DNA from 3 places in the Clostridium sp. 001 genome. Region 1 is predicted to be linked to each of the others. Evidence: riboswitches for the same ligand, from Rfam matches in the RefSeq annotation. Region 1 holds a riboswitch; each other region holds the start of a gene.
What was found. A riboswitch is a leader RNA that binds a small molecule or an ion and turns the genes downstream of it on or off. The one in region 1 is predicted to bind thiamine pyrophosphate.

Region 1 (6,465 bases):
AGTCACCGGATAATTCCTTTCTGTCATGTTCAATCTGTTTTTTCATATCTTCTGTCAAAACTGGTGGATTATCATTATAGGACAAGAATTCATCCAGTTCACTCTCACGCTGTATACCCCAGATTGGAGCAACATGTTCAAACTGTGCAAGATATGCATATGCCATAGCAGAGTTTGTAATAAGTCCTCCTGATAAAGCTTTCATTGCAATAAAACCCATATTATTTTTCTTGCATGCTTTCACAATTTCTATATCTGCATCGCTTGCAAGGTAACAAAATGGGAACTGCAGCGTATCATATAAATTTGATTCTATTGCCTCTTTTGCTACTGCCAATCTGTGATTTGTAATTCCAATAAAACGAATTTTTCCCTGTTTCTTTGCCTCAAGCATTGCATCATAAAGTCCCGATTCATCGCCAGGTTTTGGACAAAATGCAGGATTATGAAACTGATAGATATCAATATAATTTGTCTTAAGATTTTTAAGGCTCTGCTCTAAATCCTTCCAAAAATCATCCGCATTTTGTGCTGCTGTTTTTGTACTTATAGTAATCTTATCTCTTATGTAAGAAAAGGCAGCTCCAAGCTTTTCCTCACTGTCCGAATACGCTCTTGCAGTATCAAAATAATTGATACCATTATAAAATGCCTTCTGCAATAAATATACGGCATCTTTCTTTGAAATACGCTGTATTGGAAGTGACCCAAATCCATTTTTGCTTACAACTAGTCCAGTTTTTCCTAATGTTACAGTTTGCATATTATCAGCCTCCCTAAAACTTTAGATATTATTATACACCATTGCTAAAAAAATTTATGGTTATAATTTAAACTTTTGTACAAGTTCATTAAGTTTTTGAGCACTGCCTGACTGGATTTGTGCGGTTTTAGCTGCCTGCTCAATTCCCTGTGTTGTTTCATTTATACTTTCTTTTATCACAAATGCATCTTCTGAAGATTTCTGAGCTACTTCTGCCATATTCTGTGCTGCTTCACTCACCTGATTCATGGTTGCAGTAAGTTCTTCTGACATAGCCGCAATTTCTTCCGACGTTTTACTTACAAATTCAGCCTCACTATAATATTGATTTCCCATACTTCCAAAAGCTTCAAATCCTTTACCCACATCTATATGTACAAAATCCAATATATCATTGCTGTTCAATGACATGTTTTCAAATGCCTCATGGACCTTTGAAATAGTGTCCTGAATACCAGTTGTTGCTTCTGAAGACTGCTCCGCAAGATTTCTTACCTCATCCGCAACTACAGCAAATCCCTTTCCTTTTTCTCCAGCTCTTGCTGCTTCTATTGCTGCGTTTAATGCAAGTAAATTGGTCTGCTGTGCTATGCTCGATATCGTATCAGCCATAATTTTTATGTTTTCTACTACTTTACCATCTTCAATTGCCTTCAATGTTTTTTCTCTTTTTTCATTATAGACTTTTGTTGTTTGTTGGATTGCCCTTTTACCACTTTCCTGTACAGTTAAAGCATGTTCTTTTGACTGGTTTGCACTATTACTTCCATCTAAAGATTTTTGTGAAAGCTCACTTATACTAGAATTAACCTCCTGGATAGATGCTGTAATTTCTTCAGTAGATGCACTTGTTTCTTGTACTCCAGATGCAATATTGTTAACAGCATTTTGCATGTTTTCAGTTTTAGAATAAAGCTCCTCAACAACAGCAGATAATTCTTCGCTGGCCGCACTCATATCCTGAGAATTTTCCATTATATTGTGAATGAGCTTTTTTATATTGTCTCTAGCATTTGTAAGCGCAGCTGCAGTTTCTCCAAATTCGTCTTTTCTAGTAATTGAAGATTTATATGATAAATCATATTTCTCTAGTTTATGTGCAAAATTAAGTAAGTCATGAAGTACCTTGTTTATGTCATTTGATGTAAGTAGCCCTATCAATATTGCAAGAGCAAATCCAAAAATTATCAATATAGCCATTATTACACTTGACATATTATATAATTTTGTATTGTTTTGATTATTGTTTTTTGCATAATTGAGGTTTAAGCTTATTAAATCATTTAAACTTTTAGACATGTTTTCTCTCGTAGGCGTAGCTTTACTTAGCAGTTCATTTTCCGCGGATTCGTAGTCTTTTTTTGATGAAAAATTATCGATATTTTCAACTTCATCCTTATAACTTTTCAATTGACTTTTAAATGTTTCCCAAGTACTCTTTTCTGAAGCGTCCATTTCAAATGTATCAAGAGTTTTAACATATTCGGCATTATTGCTCTCTTTGGCATTTATATCTTTTTCAGCATCTTGCCTTTTTATATCACTCTTTTGATAAACCATCTTTAAAGTATCTGATCTTATATCAGATAAATTCCTATTCATATCGGATAACTTATAAACAATCTGCATGTTTTGATTGTACATATTCTGGGAATTACTTGAAACCTTCTTTAAAGATATTGTTCCCACTATTCCTACAATTAAAATCAATACAGCCACAATTAAATAGGAAATAAGTAATCTTACTTTTACTCTTGCATTTTTCAAAAAGCTCATTAGAGTCCCTCCTCGTATTAAACAAAATAAATATAATGTATAGTTATTTTAAAAATTAGATTTAAATAAATAGTAATAGCTTAAACATAGACTATTTATTTTTAACAGTAAAAATTTATATTAACAAAGTTACATATAAGTGGTATTATAGGAATTGTTAGTAATGCTTAAATATTATTAATGATACTAAAAGTAATAAAAACAAAATAGTAACTATATTTTAATGGGGAGCTCATGTTTTGGGCTGAGAAAGGACTAGTAAGTACCTGACTCTTATAACTTGATCGGAGTAATGTCCGCGTAGGGAAGGTTTAAAATATTTAGCACACCTGTTTCTACGGGTGTGCTTTTTAATTTATAAATTTATATAGTAAAGGAGTAAAGAAAAATGTACTTAGAAGACACAAAAATTTCAAAGGCCATTATTGATACTTACAAAAATAAACTAGAGGATGTTTTACATTCAGATGTAATTATTGTTGGAGGAGGGCCTTCAGGTTTAGTAGCTGCAAGCTATCTTGCTAAAGCTGGAATTAAAACAACCCTTTTAGAGCGCAGCTTGAGTATTGGCGGCGGCATGTGGGGCGGCGGTATGATGATGAATCAGATCGTTATTCAAGAAAGTGCTAAAAGCATCCTTGATGAATCTAACATTGGATACAAAAAATATGAAGAAAATTACTATACAGCTGATTCCATTGAATGTGTTTCTGGACTTACTTTCAATGCAGCACAAGCCGGAGCCAGAATATTAAATTTGATTACAGTAGAAGATGTAATAGTTAAGGATAAATGTATTTCAGGTCTAGTTATTAATTGGGCCGCTGTTGAAAAAACAAGAATGCCTATTGATCCTATAATGATAGAATCAAAGTATGTTCTTGATGCTACCGGACATGATGCATCAGTTGTCAATAAATTAGTAACCAGAATGGGAAATGTTTTAAACACGCCTAATGGAACTTTGGAAGGCGAAAAGCCAATGTGGGCAAATCGCGGAGAAGAACAGGTGGTTGAAAATACTCGTGAAGTTTACCCTGGCCTTTATGTATCTGGTATGGCTGCCAATGCAACTTTTGGTGGTCAAAGAATGGGACCAATTTTTGGAGGCATGTTAATTTCAGGACAGAAAGTTGCCAAAGAGTTAATAAAGAAAATAAAAAATTGTTAACATATGGACATGCATAGGTTAATTAATTAATTTATTTAATATTTAAAATAAAAATGTACCCTGCACGGATATACACAGAAATGATATCGTGTATAATCTTACAGGGTGCTCTTATCTGATGGCTACCGTAACACTCCCACTAAGTAAAATTCATTGATATTTAATCTATAACCTTATGTATCATTTTCTCAAATGTCTTATCTGATAGGATTTCATTTGTAACAAACTTGCCATTATAAAACAAACTATACGTAGTAAATGGCGCTGGGGACATTCTTGCTTCTTTAGTTGATTTAAATCGTATTGATTTAAATGCAATTTTTTTCTCGGAAGCAACCTTTTCAATAATAGGAACATACTTTGCAGTAAACGGACACTGATTTGAATAGTACAAAACAAAACCTTGTTCTTTAATTGAAGGTATTTTTATATGCTTCATAAAACATGGTTTAGGTGCATTTTCACTAAATGGCAAATAGAATAATTCATAGAAAGGCTCTGAAGTATCAGCCAATTGAAATTTCTTATATTTTAAATACTTAGGATCTGAAATATAGGGAATTTTCTTTTTAGCAGACAATATGACTAACCCTAATTTTCCTTTTTCCCTACTATCAGAAATACAGGCATTCAAAAGTTCATTTGAATATCCCTTTCCTTTAAATCGCCCTGATACCCACAGACAGTCAATAAACATATAGCCCTTTGCCTCAATAGGACACCATGCATTTTCTGCTGGCACATATTCTATAAAACACTTTCCCCTTACATTTCCTTTTAAAAATACCAGACCTTCTTTAAAACGTTTCTTAAGCCATTCTTTTTTTGAAACAACCTGGCAATCTTTATTGCCTGAAATTGCACAGCAAATATGTTCTCTCTCTATATTTTCTTCCGTAATCCTTATTAATTCCATTTTAGCACCTTCCTAGATTTCATTTTTCTTTTATAATATATCAAAAATAGCATGACAACTGCATGTCATATTTGATAGTTATATTTCTTATAAATTCATATTTTCTGCATAATCAAGAGTATAACTTAATCCACAGTAAATAGAAACATATACTCTTTATTAAAAGTAGAAAATGAACCTAATTTATGATATATTGTTAATAAAATATTTCACAAAATTATGAGAGAAGGAATTGTAAATGGAGAAAATTTTTCAATCATTGATTAATACTGCGCCAGTCATAAGTGAAGCACTTGAAGGAAATACAGTTATCACAATTTGGGATAAAGAAAAATGTATATATGCTCTAGACAGTAAAAATAAAAAATCTACTGTAAAAGTCGGAGACAAGACTAATATGAATCTCATAAAAAATGTTGGTGCCAGTGATACCATTTTTAATAAAAAAGAAACATTTAGAGCTGTATTTAATAAAAATGAACATGGTATAGATGCTAAAGTTACCATAATTCCTGCAATTAATAAAGATAGCCAAGTTGTCGGAGTATTAATTTTATCAACAGATATAGAAGACCTCATAAAAATTAAAAATTCCTCTTCAGAATTAAAGAGTTCTCTTCAAGAAACAAGCTCAAGTATATCAGAAATTACTAGCGATGCTGTTAAATTATCTGAAAAATTAAATTATATTATAGAAAATACTGAAGTAACAAAAAAACTAATAACTGAAAGCAATGAGGCTATTACCTTAATTGAAAGCATCTCAAAACAATCTAACCTTCTTGGACTCAATGCTGCAATAGAGTCTTCAAGAGCTGGAGAATACGGAAAAGGTTTCTCCGTAGTAGCAGGAGAAATGAGAAAATTGGCATCAAATAGTAGTGAATCTTCCAAAAAGATCTCTTCGGCACTTGTTGAAATGAACAATAATATGAAAGTAATAATAGATACTATAAATGAATTAGGCGAAATAGCCACAACTCAAGCTGGCTCATTAGAAGAAGTATCTGCAGCAGTAACACAAATCACTGAAAATTCACAGATATTGGTTGATAATATGAAGTTACATTAATTATGGGTTGAAAAACCTCATTTAACTTTTTCTCAATTTTGTGATTAATTAATAATGCATCACCCTTGTATAGTATAAGGTGATGCATTATATATAAAATACCCTATGCTGTCCTTTTATCCGATGACTATAGCATAACTATCTAATAATTCTTACCATTACAACTCCATCGATTGCCTTAATTTTTTCCAATACTTCGGAAGTTACATTTCCATCAACATCTATTATATTGTATGCAATTTTTCCCTTATGACTATTTAACAGACTGGCAATATTTATTTCATTTTGTGCTAATATAGTTGTTACCTGTCCAACCATATTAGGAACATTAATATTTCCCACTAAAAGTCTTATGTGACCTTTATACTCTAAATCACAATTTGGGAAATTTACTGAATTTTTAATAGTACCTCTTTCAAGAAAATTTCTAAGTTCCTCTACTGCCATAGCTGCACAATTTTCCTCCGATTCAGGCGTTGAAGCTCCTAAATGAGGAATTGTAATAATATTGTCATTTCCTATTAATTCATCCTCTGGGAAATCTGTAATATAGCAGCTTACAGTGCCATCTTCTATTGCTTCAAGTAAATCTTTATTTACAACTAGTCCACCTCTTGCTATGTTTATTATTTTCATACCTTTTTTCATAATTGCAAACTTTTCTTTATTAATCATACCTTTTGTATTATTATTTAATGGAACATGAATAGTAATATAATCTGCTTCAGCAAGTAAGTTATCAAAATTCGTCTCTTTTTCTACCTTTC
Region 2 (6,465 bases), 180 kb from region 1:
AACTGTTATTTTAACAGCACTATTTATGCTTGGGGTAAACAAAAAATTGAATAATTTTATGAATCAAAAAGAATATTTAAATTAGTGTACAAAATTTAAATTTATTTTAATTACAAATTGAAAGTTGTAATTTGGACTACAAGAAATGCTGTGTATTTAGTGAAATTAGCTGGAATTAGAATAAAAGAAATCAATGAGGTTAGGAAACGTTTTTTAGTACCATTTTTTAAATTTGCTTGACATGGAAAGTTAGGGGTTGTACAATTTTGAATTGTCGTTATCAATTTAGATGAGGTGTTTATATGAAGTATATTTGGCAATTTGGAATTATTATGACAGTTACCTTTATTGGAGAAGTATTAAAATATATCATTCCTTTACCTATTCCTGCAAGTATATATGGTTTGATTCTTATGCTTTTTGCATTAAAGAAAAATATAATTCCCATTGAAGAAGTAAAAGAAACTGGAAATTTTTTGATAGAAATTATGCCGCTAATGTTTATACCTGCCGCGGCTGGTTTATTAGTTTCATGGAAAGCACTAAAGGATATATGTATTCCAGTTATCCTGAGTACGATATTAATTACAGTAATTGTGATGGTAATCGCAGGAAAAGTTACACAGCTTATGATTAGAGTTGAGAGAAGGAGGAAAAGTTGAAAGAATTATTATGCAATTCGGCATTTTTTGGAGTATTGGTTAGTATTATTGGATATGAAATAGGATTATTTCTTTATCAAAAGTTTCGTAAGGCAATTTTAAATCCATTGCTTATTTCGATTGTATTTGTAATGGCTATTTTAGTTATTTTTAATGTAGATTATAAAAGTTATAATGATGAAGCAAAATATTTGAGTTATTTGTTAACTCCTGCTACGGTATGTCTGGCAATACCACTATATCAACAACTTGAATTACTAAAAAGCAATATAAAAGCTATTATGGTAGGAGTTTTATCAGGAGTAATATCAAGTCTTGGGAGTATATATTTGTTTTCCACTCTTTTCCGATTTACACATGAACAGTATGTAACATTATTACCAAAGTCTATTACTACTGCAATTGGTATGGGAATTTCAGAGGAGTTAGGTGGAAATGTAACAATTACAGTAGCAGTTATTATTATTACAGGAATATTTGGAAGCATGCTTGCTGAAGTGGTTTGCAAGATATTTCGCATTAATGAACCAATTGCCAAAGGAATTGCTATTGGAACTGCTTCTCACGCTATTGGAACATCAAAAGCAATGGAAATGGGAAAAGTTGAAGGAGCTATGAGTAGTGTGGCTATAGTAGTATCTGGTTTGCTAACAGTAATTGGTGCATCAATATTTGCTAATTTCATGTAGAGATGATACTTATAGAATAATAACTAAATTATGAGAATGTCAAAGATATCTTTAAAGATGATATTTACGAAATAGTTCAAAAGATTCTAATGCTCATGGAAGAAGTTTGTTTTCTATATAAATTTTGCCATCATATTATATGTAAGTTTATTTTTTACTTAGAATAACTGCGTAGGATTTCTAAGTAAAAAATAAACTTATACTCAACAATAAATTGTATTAAGGTTAAGAATTGAGAGTGGAAAGTATTGAATGAGAATCATCTATAGCTATTAATTCTTAACTCAAGTTTCAATTTTCAACTCTCAACTCAAAAAGCTTTGATTATATTAAGTAAAAATTTTATATGTGCGAAAGTTGAGTCCTTAATTATTCTGTATAAGCTTATTTTCCTTTTATAAGAGCTGTAGTGTTATTTACAAAGAGCCTTACTAGCGGCAGTTATATCGCTTTTGCCTAAGATGGCAGATATAACTGAAATACCGTCAACTCCAGTTGACAATACCTCTTTAAAGTTAGTTTCATTAACGCCACCTATGGCAACAGCAGGTATATTTATACTGTTGTATATTTTACGGAGACCTTCTATACCTATAGGAGTGTCTATATCTTTTTTAGTTCCTGTGAAAAAAATTGTACCTATTCCAATGTAATCTGCACCCTTTTTTTCTGCCTCTAAGGCTTCATTCACATTGCCTGCAGATATTCCAATTATTTTATCCTTACCTAATATTTTTCTAGCTGTGTTTATAGTCATATCGCTCTGACCAAGGTGAACTCCATCTGCATCTACAGCTTGGGCTATATCAAGTCTGTCATTTATCAAAAAAGGAACTTTATAGTGATCAGTTACTTTTTTTACTTCCTTAGCAATTTCGTAAAATTCTCTTGTGGAGGCATCTTTTTCTCTAAGCTGAACCATGGTTACCCCACCTAAAATTGCTTCTTCTACAGCTTGCTGCAGGGGCTTGTCTTTTAAAAAACTTCTATTTGTAACAAGATATAAACTATAATCTATTTCCAAATTATTTTACCACCTTTCTTTAATTTTTCTTCGCTTAATTCATATATGGAATCTATTAGCTTAACTCTAAAAGTTCCAGGAGCTTTTGCTGCTTTGTAGGCTTCTTCACCAGCTATATTCATTGAAAGTATGGCACTTACAGTAGCTATAAATTTATCCTCAGAGGCACCTATGGCAGCACCACATAATGCTCCAAGCATACAGCCTGCACCAGTTATTTTAGTTAACATTTCCACCCCGTTTTGAATTACAACACTATTTTTACCGTCTGTTATAAAATCTTCTTTGCCAGTTGCAGCAACTACACAGTTGTACTTTTTGGCTAAAGCTACAGCTGAATCCAAGGCTCCTTCTCCATTATCTAAGGAATCTACTCCTCTTACGTTAGAAGATTGTCCTGCAAGAAATTTAATTTCACCTACATTTCCTTTTATAACATCTACTTTACCAACTTGCATAATTCTATTTATAACTTGAGCTTTCCTTGGTATAGCAGCACAAGCTACAGGGTCAAGTATTACAGGTATATTGTGGATTTTTGCAGAGGTACTTGCTAGGATTACTGCAGCTTCCTGTTCTTTTGTGAGGGTTCCTAAATTTATATATAGGGCAGAAGATATTTTTACAAAATCAAAAACTTCATCATAAGCTTCACACATGGCAGGAGAAGCTCCATAAGATAATAGAATGTTTGCACAGTCATTTATAGTGACACTGTTTGTAATACAATCTACAAGAGGTACTTTATTTCTTACCTGTGTTAATACTTTTGACACACTGTCTAAGTTTAAATTATCCATTTTTCATACTCCTTTATATTAGAAATCTGTTTATTTGAAATCTACATCAGCTTTTTTATATAATTCAATGAAATGTCCCACGGGACCAACGCCACTTCCTATGGAAAAGGAATTTTCTATAGCCTTAGTTATATATTGCTTTGCAAGATATACGGATTTGTCAGTACTTTCACCTTTAGCCAAGAAGGAGGCTATGGCAGAAGATAAGGTACATCCTGTTCCATGAGTGTTTTTAGTATCTATTCTATGACCGTCTATGTTTAATATTTTGTTTTCATAAAGAAGAACGTCGTTGGCATCATTGCATCTGTGGCCTCCTTTTACAAGCACGTTTTTAGCACCTAGCTCTTTTATGCTAAAAGCTGCTTTTTCCATGTCGCTGCTATTTTTTATTTTCATTTCTGTCAGAACTTCAGCTTCTGGAATATTTGGAGTTACGACGTCTGCAATGCTTGTCAGATCTTTTATAGCTGTTTGTGCTTCAGGTTTTAAGAGAAAGTAACCACTTTTTGATACCATTACAGGATCAATTACTATGTTTTTAGCTTTGTATTCTATTAAAAGCCTCTTTATTACAGATATGGTTTTGCTGTTTGAAACCATACCAATTTTTACTGCATCTACTTGTATGTCATCAAATATAGATCTTATTTGTGCTTCTACAATTTCAGGAGTTACATCCATTACGTCCTGTACTCCTATGCTATTTTGAGCTGTAACAGCAGTTATGACACTCATACCATATACGCCAAGGGCACTCATGGTTTTTAAATCAGCTTGTATACCAGCTCCACCACAGCTGTCAGAACCTGCAATTGTTAATACCTTTTTCATTTTTACCCCCCTAATTTAGTAACTTTAAAATTAATATCAATTGAATTTTACTTAGTGGGAGTATTACAGTAGGCAGCCATCAGGTCAAAATAAAAGGTATATGCAGAAAAGCATATACCTTTAAAATCAAAAATATGTAAGTTGCTTCCCTACGCCAGTTTTATCTGGATCAGGTTCAAAGGGTTAGAGAAAGATCTCTTCTCAGCCTTGCAGCACCCCCACAAAAGTATTAAGTTTTATACATTAATTTTACTACAGTGATAAAAATTTGCAATATGAAATTTTAATATTTACTTCATTGACTAAGTTTCCCCATATGTACATAAATGGAATGTGGGAGGGTGTTAGCAATAGCAGCCGAATAAAAGTTTTTGCAGTACGTGTGATATAATGGCATTAATTGAAGATTTTTGTTACAAAACAAATTAATAAAAATGATAGGATGTGTTGATATGGAAAAGAAAAGAATTTTAGTCCCATTAGATGAAACAGAGAGAAGTATGCATTCACTTGACTGTTTAAAAAAATTGTTTTCCAGAGATGAAGTACAGTTAACTCTTATGTATGTATCTGAAATAGTTATAGTAAATGAAACGGGTGTATCAAATAGCATGGTAGATATGGCAAGGAAAAAAGGTGAAAACATCTTAGATAGAGCTGAAAGAAAGATTCAAGAATATAAACCTGAAAAATATTGTGTTTTTGGACGTGTAGCAGATGAAATACTGAAAAAGGCAAATTGTGATGAATTTGATATGATAATTATGACTAAATCTAATAAAAAGGGTTTGGCTAGAATGATCGGATCTGTAACAAGTAAAGTATTAAAAAATTCACAGGTTTTAGTTATGATTGTTCCAGAATAAAAATGGTTTAAAATAGCCATAATGTTGTACAAGCATTATGGCTATTTTTATCTGCATATTAAAATATTTGTCTGGGACTTGGAATTATAGGTGATTTTATTTAGAATATTTTTATTGATTTTTTCACATACTTTAATGAGCATCCTATGAATTGTTTGAGGTATAAGTTGAGTTTTGTTTAGAAACTCTATATCAGGAAGGTGTGTAATTAATGTTTGTTCCACATAGAGTTATTTTTGAAAAAGGTACCCTAGAATATTCTCTGGGAAATGAGATATATAATAGATTTAAAAATGATGACAAGGTGGAGATAATAAAATTGTCTTCAAATAGAGTTATGTCAGCTGTGCCAGGAAAAGATATATATGAAAAGTACAGGGAAGGTAAAAAAACTTTAGTTGTGGGTGTAAAAAAAAGCTTGAAATTTCAAAGTTGTAAGCCTTCGGCACATTATCAACTGCCCTTAGTTAGTGGATGTATTGGACAGTGTGAGTACTGCTATTTAAATACACAATTAGGGGAAAAACCTTTTGTGAGAGTTCATGTCAATGTTGATGACATCTTAAAACAGGCTCAAAAATATATAGATGAAAGAAATCCTGAAATAACTGTATTTGAAGGTGCTGCAACCTCCGATCCAGTTCCTGTGGAGCCGTATACCAATTCACTTAAAAAGAGTATAGAATACTTTGGAGATCAAAAGCTTGCAAGATTTAGATTCGTAACAAAGTACAATGATATAGATGGATTTTTAAACATAAATCATAATGGTCATACGGAAATAAGATTTAGTTTAAATACAGATAAGATAATAAAACAATATGAGCATTATACAGCTTCAATGGAAAAAAGAATACAATCTGCTTTTAAACTTGCTGAAGCAGGTTACCCTATAGGTTTTATAATAGCACCTGTATTCATATATGAAAATTGGAAGCAGGAATATGAAAAAGTTTTAGACATGTTATATGATAGAATGCCTAAAAATTTAAAGAATCCTATTGGATTTGAAGTCATATCGCATAGATATACAACTAAAGCTAAAAATATCATACTACAGGTATTTCCTAAAACGACGCTGCCAATGGAGGATAGTGAAAGAAAATTCAAGTATGGTCAATTTGGATACGGTAAATTTTTGTACACGAAAGAGCAAATGGAAGAAATTAAAACCTTTTTTGAAAGAGAACTTTCAAGTAGATTCTCAAAAGAAAATATAAAATACATTATATAAACGGGAGAATTTTAATCATGCAGGAATTAGAAAATGTAGTTAAAATAGAGGATGCAGAAGTTAGATATGATAAAAAAGTTGTATTAAGAAATATTAATATGGATATAAAAAGAGGAGAGATAGTTGGACTTTTAGGACCTTCTGGTTCAGGAAAGACCACTATTGTAAAATCTATTATTGGAATGAAAGAATTATCTAAAGGATTTATTGAAGTACTTGGTGAAAAAATGCCGTCTCTTGGTGTAACTTCAAGAATAGGATATATGGCACAAAGTGATGCACTGTATGATGATTTAAGTGCAATTGATAATATATTGTTTTTTGGAGAACTCTACAATATTAAAAAAAGTATTATA
Region 3 (6,465 bases), 470 kb from region 1:
CGTTACAAGTACCTTACTCCATATACCATATCCAAACCAAAGTATGAATATAGGTGCAAGTGCAGTAATTGGAACTGTTTGAGTTACAATTACAATTGGATAAAGAGCTCTTTGTATTCTTTCACTTATATTCATAGCCACAGAAAGCACTACCCCAAGCACTATAGATATTAAAAGTCCCTCAATAGTAATCAAAAGAGTGGCAGGAAGGTGTACTAAAAATAAAATATCTTTAAGTTCCCATATTTTTTCTAAAATAGCAGTAGGAGAAGGCAGTATATACATTGCATCTATATACATTGCTAGAGCCTGCCATATTGCAAAAAACAATACAGCAACTATTATGGATGATCTATACCTTTTCACAGCCTAACCCCCTTTTTTAGTTCATTTATAAGTTCCTCTTTTATCTTTAATATAGGAGGTGTGTCTATCATACTTCTAGTCCTCGGATAGTTGAGAGGCACTTTTATTTCTTTAAATTTTCTTATTGGAGTTTCAGATGTAACAAATATCTTAGTTGATAAAAAAAGAGCTTCTTCTACATCATGGGTTATAAATAATATAGTTTTATCTAAAGCTAACCATTTATCAATGAGCCATTCCTGCATAGAAACTCTTGTTATAGCATCTAATGCACTGAAAGGTTCATCCAAAAGCAACACTTCTGCTCCCGTAAGGAGAGTTCTTGCAAAAGACGCCCTCTGCCGCATGCCTCCTGATAAATCCTTCGGGTATTTATTTTTATATTTTTCAAGTCCAAAATCCTTTAACATTTTTTCTGCTTGAACCTGTGCCTCTTTCAAATTTTCACCTTTAACTTCAAGGGGAAGATATACATTTTGAAGTATAGTTCGCCAGGGTATAAGAAGATCATTTTGCGGCATATATCCTATATAACCTTTTAAATCATTTATATTTTTATCTTTTAAAACTATATCTCCTTCAAAAGCCTTTTCTAGCTTGCAAATAAGTCTAAGTACAGTACTTTTCCCACATCCACTAGGACCTACTATACTTATAAATTCCCCTTTATCTACATTAAAATTGAGATTTTTTATAATGAAATCAGGATCTTCCTCGTATTTGAAGCTTACATTTTTAAATTCCAGCATGATTTCACATCCCCTCGTTATAAGCCATATCCCAGAACATATATTCATACTTGCTTGTATTTATAAATATTTCCTTTAACCTGTTAAATTTCTTTTCCGATATATTTTCTGTCAAATAATCTAACAAATCTATCACCCACTTAGTCTCCTTTTCATAATCACTAGATATATACCCTTTTATCCACTGTCCATAGAACTCATTGTCCAGTGACCCATCTATTTTACTCAACTTTTTACCAATTAAATAGTAACTCCACATACAAGCTAAAAGAGAAGTAGTTAAATCCATTAAATCTCCCATTTGAGATACAGACAGCATATAGCTTGTATACGAAATATTTTCAATAGAAGCTTTAGCATTTTCTATTTCCTCTTTTTTAATGCCTATTTTTTTCATATAATGCCTATGAATATTCATTTCTCCATTTAATATATTGTCCACCATATTTGAGAACCCCTGCATTATGCTTTCTTCACTGGATTTTATCACCCCTAAGGCATACACTTTCGCATAATCTAAAAGATATATGTAATCTTGAATCATATAAAATTTGAATTTATCTATTTCTAAGTTTCCCTCTCCTATTCCCTTTACAAATGGATGTTCATAGTAAGAATTCCATATGTCTTTTACGCTTTCGTATAATTTCATAGATGTTTTCATAATAAGTTTCTCCTTTTTCATCCGACAGACACATTATTAATTGAAAATAAAAGGTACAAACCTCTTAGGAAGTTTGTACCTTTATTTATCAATTACATAAAAACCTCTTCCTACGCTGGCATTAACCAGATCAGGTATAGGGTCTAAGAATTATATTCTTACTCTCAGCCGGTAACACCAGCCCCCCTGGGATACTAAATCTATTTAATTTTTACATTATCAATACAATATTTATATTACTACAATAGCAAAAGTTGGTCAATGCTAAAGCTGTCACGCAATTAACGTAACAGCCTCTTTTGCTTAAATTATACAATAATTTAATTATTATTTATCAATAGCAAAAATTCTAGCTGGATTATCTTTCAAAATGTAGTTTAATGCCTTATCTTCCATTCCAATTTGTTTTAATAAAGGTACGAAACGTGTAAGCATATAATCTATACCGTTTGCCATACCCTCGTCTTCCATATAACTCCAAAGTCCATCCATAAATCCTGCATCCATAGACAATAAAAGTTGTTTGCCATATCCTTTATTTACAAGTGAAATCATATTCTCGGCTAATAAACTATCAGGAGCATATTTAACTTTATTCGGTCCATCAAAACATATATTGACACCTTCATTAAGTACTTTCTCGTAATAATATATATCAGGATTTCTTTGAAGATGGCACAGTATAACTTTATCAGTGTTTGCTCCATATGCTTTTAATAACCTGGCTACTTCCCAGGCCATTGTTCCAAGATCCACATGTACTGAAATCGCACATCCAGTTTCCTGTTGGGTTAATGCAGCTACTTCCAATGCTTTTTGTTCAAGCTTGGATATCAATCTATACCCCGTACCTGCTTTTATTAAACCTGCACGAGCTTTTGTACGTTCAACTACAGGCCCATTATAACTGTGAATATCCATTCCTACTTCTATTTCAGCTACCATCATTTCAACTATTTTATCAATATTAACTGTTGCAAGCCATGATGTCCTTTTATCATAACGTATGCCTTTATGAAATCCAGTTGTCATTATAATATGTCCTCTGTCTTTTACTGCTTCAGCTACTTTAAGCATTGATTTTACATTTCTTCCACAGCCTATAGGATCCATACAAACCATAGTTTTTCCACCAGCATCAGCAAAAGATGAGAACTCTTTTATTGCACTAGGTACACTATCCATAAGAAAACTTGGATCTTCATCTACTTCTGGTCCACCACTTCTAATTAAATGATCATGTGAATCAGTTACCCCCATTTCCTCTGGTAAAATATCTCCCAAAACTGTCCTTATTATCTTCAAAATTATCTCCTCCTTTTTTGATTATTAACATTTAAAAATACATTTACATTAATATTTGTATGCGTTTAATCTTTTCATATAAGATAAAAATATTAAAAAATTATAATTGAACTCATATCTACTGATAATAATATTGCTGGAACAAATGATCGCGTTTATTCTAGCAAACGATATCAAAAGAATACGAAGTCTATCATATAAAAGTTAAAACTACAGAAGATATGATAAACTCCGTTAGTATAGAAGATTATAGTTGCTTAATCTAATTTCATAGGCTTCAATTCTGGCATAATCAAATAAGCAAATGCTCCAATGAGAGCAACAATACCCGATATAATAAATGGCAACGCATAAGAATTGCTAATGCCGATCAATACGCCAATCAGAATTGGGCAAACGATTCCAGCGATATTAGCCGCAGCATTTTGTACAGCACCTATGGTAGCAATCATATTACTGTTTGGTGCAACATCTGCAGGAAGCGTCCATACAACAGATCCTGCTCCAGTTGCTGCTCCATTTGCTATGCAAAGAACGGTTACAGTAAACCACATGTTATGGGAAATAGCTGCCAGACCAATCACGCAACTCAATAATAAGCCCACAATCAATGGAACTTTTCTTGATACCGTCGTTGAGTGTCCATTTCTATAAAGCTGGTCACAAACAATTCCTCCGATCCAGCCACCAAGCATTGCAGCAATTCCTGGTAAGATACCAATAAAACCAAACTTAAGGAGTTTAAGATGATAAGTATTAATCATGTAAGTAGGAAACCATGTGAAGAAAAAGTAAGAGACAAAATTAATTGCAAAGAATCCCACCATCATACACCACATTGTTTTTTGCTTAAATAACTTTGCCATCGCATATTTCGGAAGTTCTTTTGAAACATTCCCTTTTGCTTCTTCCTGATCAGACTCAATAAGGTTCAATTCCTCACTAGTAATACTATTATGCTGTCTTGGTGTTTTGTAGTATTTCAGCCATACAAAGCCCCAGATAGCTGCGATGCCACCAACAATTGCAAACGATAAACGCCATCCAATGGTAGTAATAAAAACTGCAAGAAGTGGAGTAGCAACAGTTCCGCCAAGTTTTGATGCACTATTAAATGTACCACTGGCAAAGCTACGTTCCTTCTTTGGAAACCAATCTTTAATAGCTTTACTGCCAGCAGTATAAAGAGGTGATTCTGCCGCACCAAGGACAAAACGAAGGCTGAAAAAAGACAAGAAACCTGCAGAAAGTGAATTTAAGGCTGTTGATAATCCCCAAATAATTGAAGCAAAGCCTTGTGTCAACCTCGGTCCAATCTTGTCAGCTATATATCCTGCTGGAATTTGGAAAATAACGTATGACCAGAAAAATCCGGAAAGAATAAAACCTGTTACAGCAGGGGACATATGAATATCTTTCTGAATGTACGGCAATGCAATACTTAATGTTGATCTATCCAAATAATTGAACGCCACACCTAGTGACAGAATACACAGCATAGCCCATCGACGGCCAGCTTTTTTACGCACATTACCCGTACTTTGATTACCTATAATATTTTTTTCATTCTGTATGCTCATTATTAATTCTCCTTTCCTATGATTCACATCTTGATAGATGTTTAATCAAAGCTGTAAAATGTATATTATTTATTTTCCTCTAAAGTGACTATAAATTTCGTCGTTGTTTTCATTTTTACCCATTATAAAAATATTCTATAGCAATAAAATGATATTTAATCATACACCCCCTTCCGAAATTTTATATAACCGAATGCGAAATTCCACATTCGTTAATTTCCTAACTTTTAGCCATTAAGCTTTACATCTACATATTGTTTACAATAAACTCAGGTTTTTCATTGTTTACCAATACATTTACAATATTTTCTACACAAGTCATGCCAAGTGCGTCAGTAGCTCCAGCTGTATATCCTGCAATATGAGGTGATGCAATAAAATTAGGTAACTCAAATAGTGGATGTGATTTTAATGGTTCTTCTGTAAATACATCTAAAGCTGCCCCTGAAATCACTCCTTCTTTTAATGCCTTATATAGATCGTTTTCTACAACAATTCCACCTCTTGAAGCATTAACTAAATATGAACCTTTTTTCATAATTTTCATTTTTTGGTAATTAATTAAATCTCTTGTACTGTCCAAAAGTGGAATATGAATTGAAACAAAATCACTTTGCTTTAATAATTCATCTATTGTTACAAATGTAATTCCATTTTGAGCTGCAAACTTTTCATCTGGATAAGGATCGTATGCCAATACATTCATGCTGAATCCCTTTGCTCTAAAAGCAACTTCTTTACCTATATTCCCAAGCCCAATGATTCCTAAAGTTTTTCCATGGACATCAGTTCCAAAAATTCTTGGCCATTCGCCTTTCTTTGTCAAATCATTAGCTTGAGGAATTTGTCTTGCTGAAGCAAGTATTAATCCAAATGCAAAATCTGCAACAGCATGTTTATTGGCATTTGGAACATTTGTTACATATACATTTCTCTTTTTTGTTGCTTCTAAATCAATATTGTCAACTCCAACACCATGTTTACATACAATTTTCAAATTTGGCGCATTTTTTAATACGTTTTCATTAATTTGAGTAAAAGCCACTATTAATGCATCAACATCGTGTATCTTTTCTATAAATTCGTCTTCTGCAATATCTGCTGGCAGATAACTCACTTCTATATCGTTTTTATTTAAATACTCTATAGGTTCTTTTGAATATTTTGCAAATGAAGGTGATGTAGATATAACTTTCATTAATAAAACCTCTTTTCATTTTATTTTTCAATTGAAAAAATTTTAGCAGCGTTATTCTTTAATATGTCTTCTACTACCGAGTTTTCCATACCAATCTGTTTTAATAATGGAACAAATCGTGTAAGCATATATTCTATTCCATTTGCCTTACCTTTACTTGCCATATAAGCAGAGTGCGCATCTATAAAACCTGCATCCATTCCCAATAGTAATTGTTTTCCATATCCTTTTTGAACAATCCACATTATATTTTCAGCCAAAAGAGTATCTGTATAGTACTTAACTTTATTTGGTCCATCAAAACAAAGATTAACACCTTCATCAAGTACTTTTTCATAATAATATCTATCTGGGTTTCTTTGAAGATGGCATAATATAATTTTTTCTGGTTTTGCTCCATATTCTTTTAATAATTTTGCTACTTCCCAGGCCATTGTTCCAAGATCTACATGTACTGAAATAGCACATCCAGTTTCCTGTTGAGTCATTGCAGCCACTCTTAATGATTTTTGCTCGATTTCCGATATTAATAAATTTCCTGTACCAGCTTTTATTACACCAGCACGTGCATTTGTACGCTCTACAACTGGACCATTATAACTA

Region 2: linked by a shared signal. The riboswitch ahead of thiD (bifunctional hydroxymethylpyrimidine kinase/phosphomethylpyrimidine kinase) and the one ahead of B5S50_RS05000 (sulfide-dependent adenosine diphosphate thiazole synthase) in region 1 are both predicted to bind thiamine pyrophosphate.
Region 3: linked by a shared signal. The riboswitch ahead of tenA (thiaminase II) and the one ahead of B5S50_RS05000 (sulfide-dependent adenosine diphosphate thiazole synthase) in region 1 are both predicted to bind thiamine pyrophosphate.

Annotation. Positions count from the first base shown of each region.
Region 1 covers NZ_CP020473.1:1,120,683-1,127,147, forward strand. Annotated here, with positions in the region: gene B5S50_RS04990 (aldo/keto reductase) at 1-763, opposite strand, end outside; gene B5S50_RS04995 (methyl-accepting chemotaxis protein) at 824-2,539, opposite strand; TPP riboswitch at 2,754-2,863, shown strand; gene B5S50_RS05000 (sulfide-dependent adenosine diphosphate thiazole synthase) at 2,928-3,710, shown strand; gene B5S50_RS05005 (YoaP domain-containing protein) at 3,871-4,626, opposite strand; gene B5S50_RS05010 (methyl-accepting chemotaxis protein) at 4,865-5,698, shown strand; gene B5S50_RS05015 (phosphoglycerate dehydrogenase) at 5,837-6,465, opposite strand, start outside.
Region 2 covers NZ_CP020473.1:1,301,426-1,307,890, reverse strand. Annotated here, with positions in the region: gene B5S50_RS05875 (MATE family efflux transporter) at 1-85, shown strand, start outside; gene B5S50_RS05870 (CidA/LrgA family protein) at 303-662, shown strand; gene B5S50_RS05865 (LrgB family protein) at 659-1,351, shown strand; gene thiE (thiamine phosphate synthase) at 1,764-2,375, opposite strand; gene thiM (hydroxyethylthiazole kinase) at 2,366-3,175, opposite strand; gene thiD (bifunctional hydroxymethylpyrimidine kinase/phosphomethylpyrimidine kinase) at 3,206-4,009, opposite strand; TPP riboswitch at 4,138-4,239, opposite strand; gene B5S50_RS05845 (universal stress protein) at 4,462-4,875, shown strand; gene splB (spore photoproduct lyase) at 5,087-6,109, shown strand; gene B5S50_RS05835 (ABC transporter ATP-binding protein) at 6,127-6,465, shown strand, end outside.
Region 3 covers NZ_CP020473.1:647,234-653,698, forward strand. Annotated here, with positions in the region: gene B5S50_RS02815 (ABC transporter permease) at 1-366, opposite strand, end outside; gene B5S50_RS02820 (ABC transporter ATP-binding protein) at 363-1,115, opposite strand; gene tenA (thiaminase II) at 1,120-1,779, opposite strand; TPP riboswitch at 1,870-1,977, opposite strand; gene B5S50_RS02830 (phosphotriesterase) at 2,107-3,084, opposite strand; gene B5S50_RS02835 (MFS transporter) at 3,342-4,664, opposite strand; gene B5S50_RS02840 (phosphoglycerate dehydrogenase) at 4,912-5,862, opposite strand; gene B5S50_RS02845 (phosphotriesterase) at 5,883-6,465, opposite strand, start outside.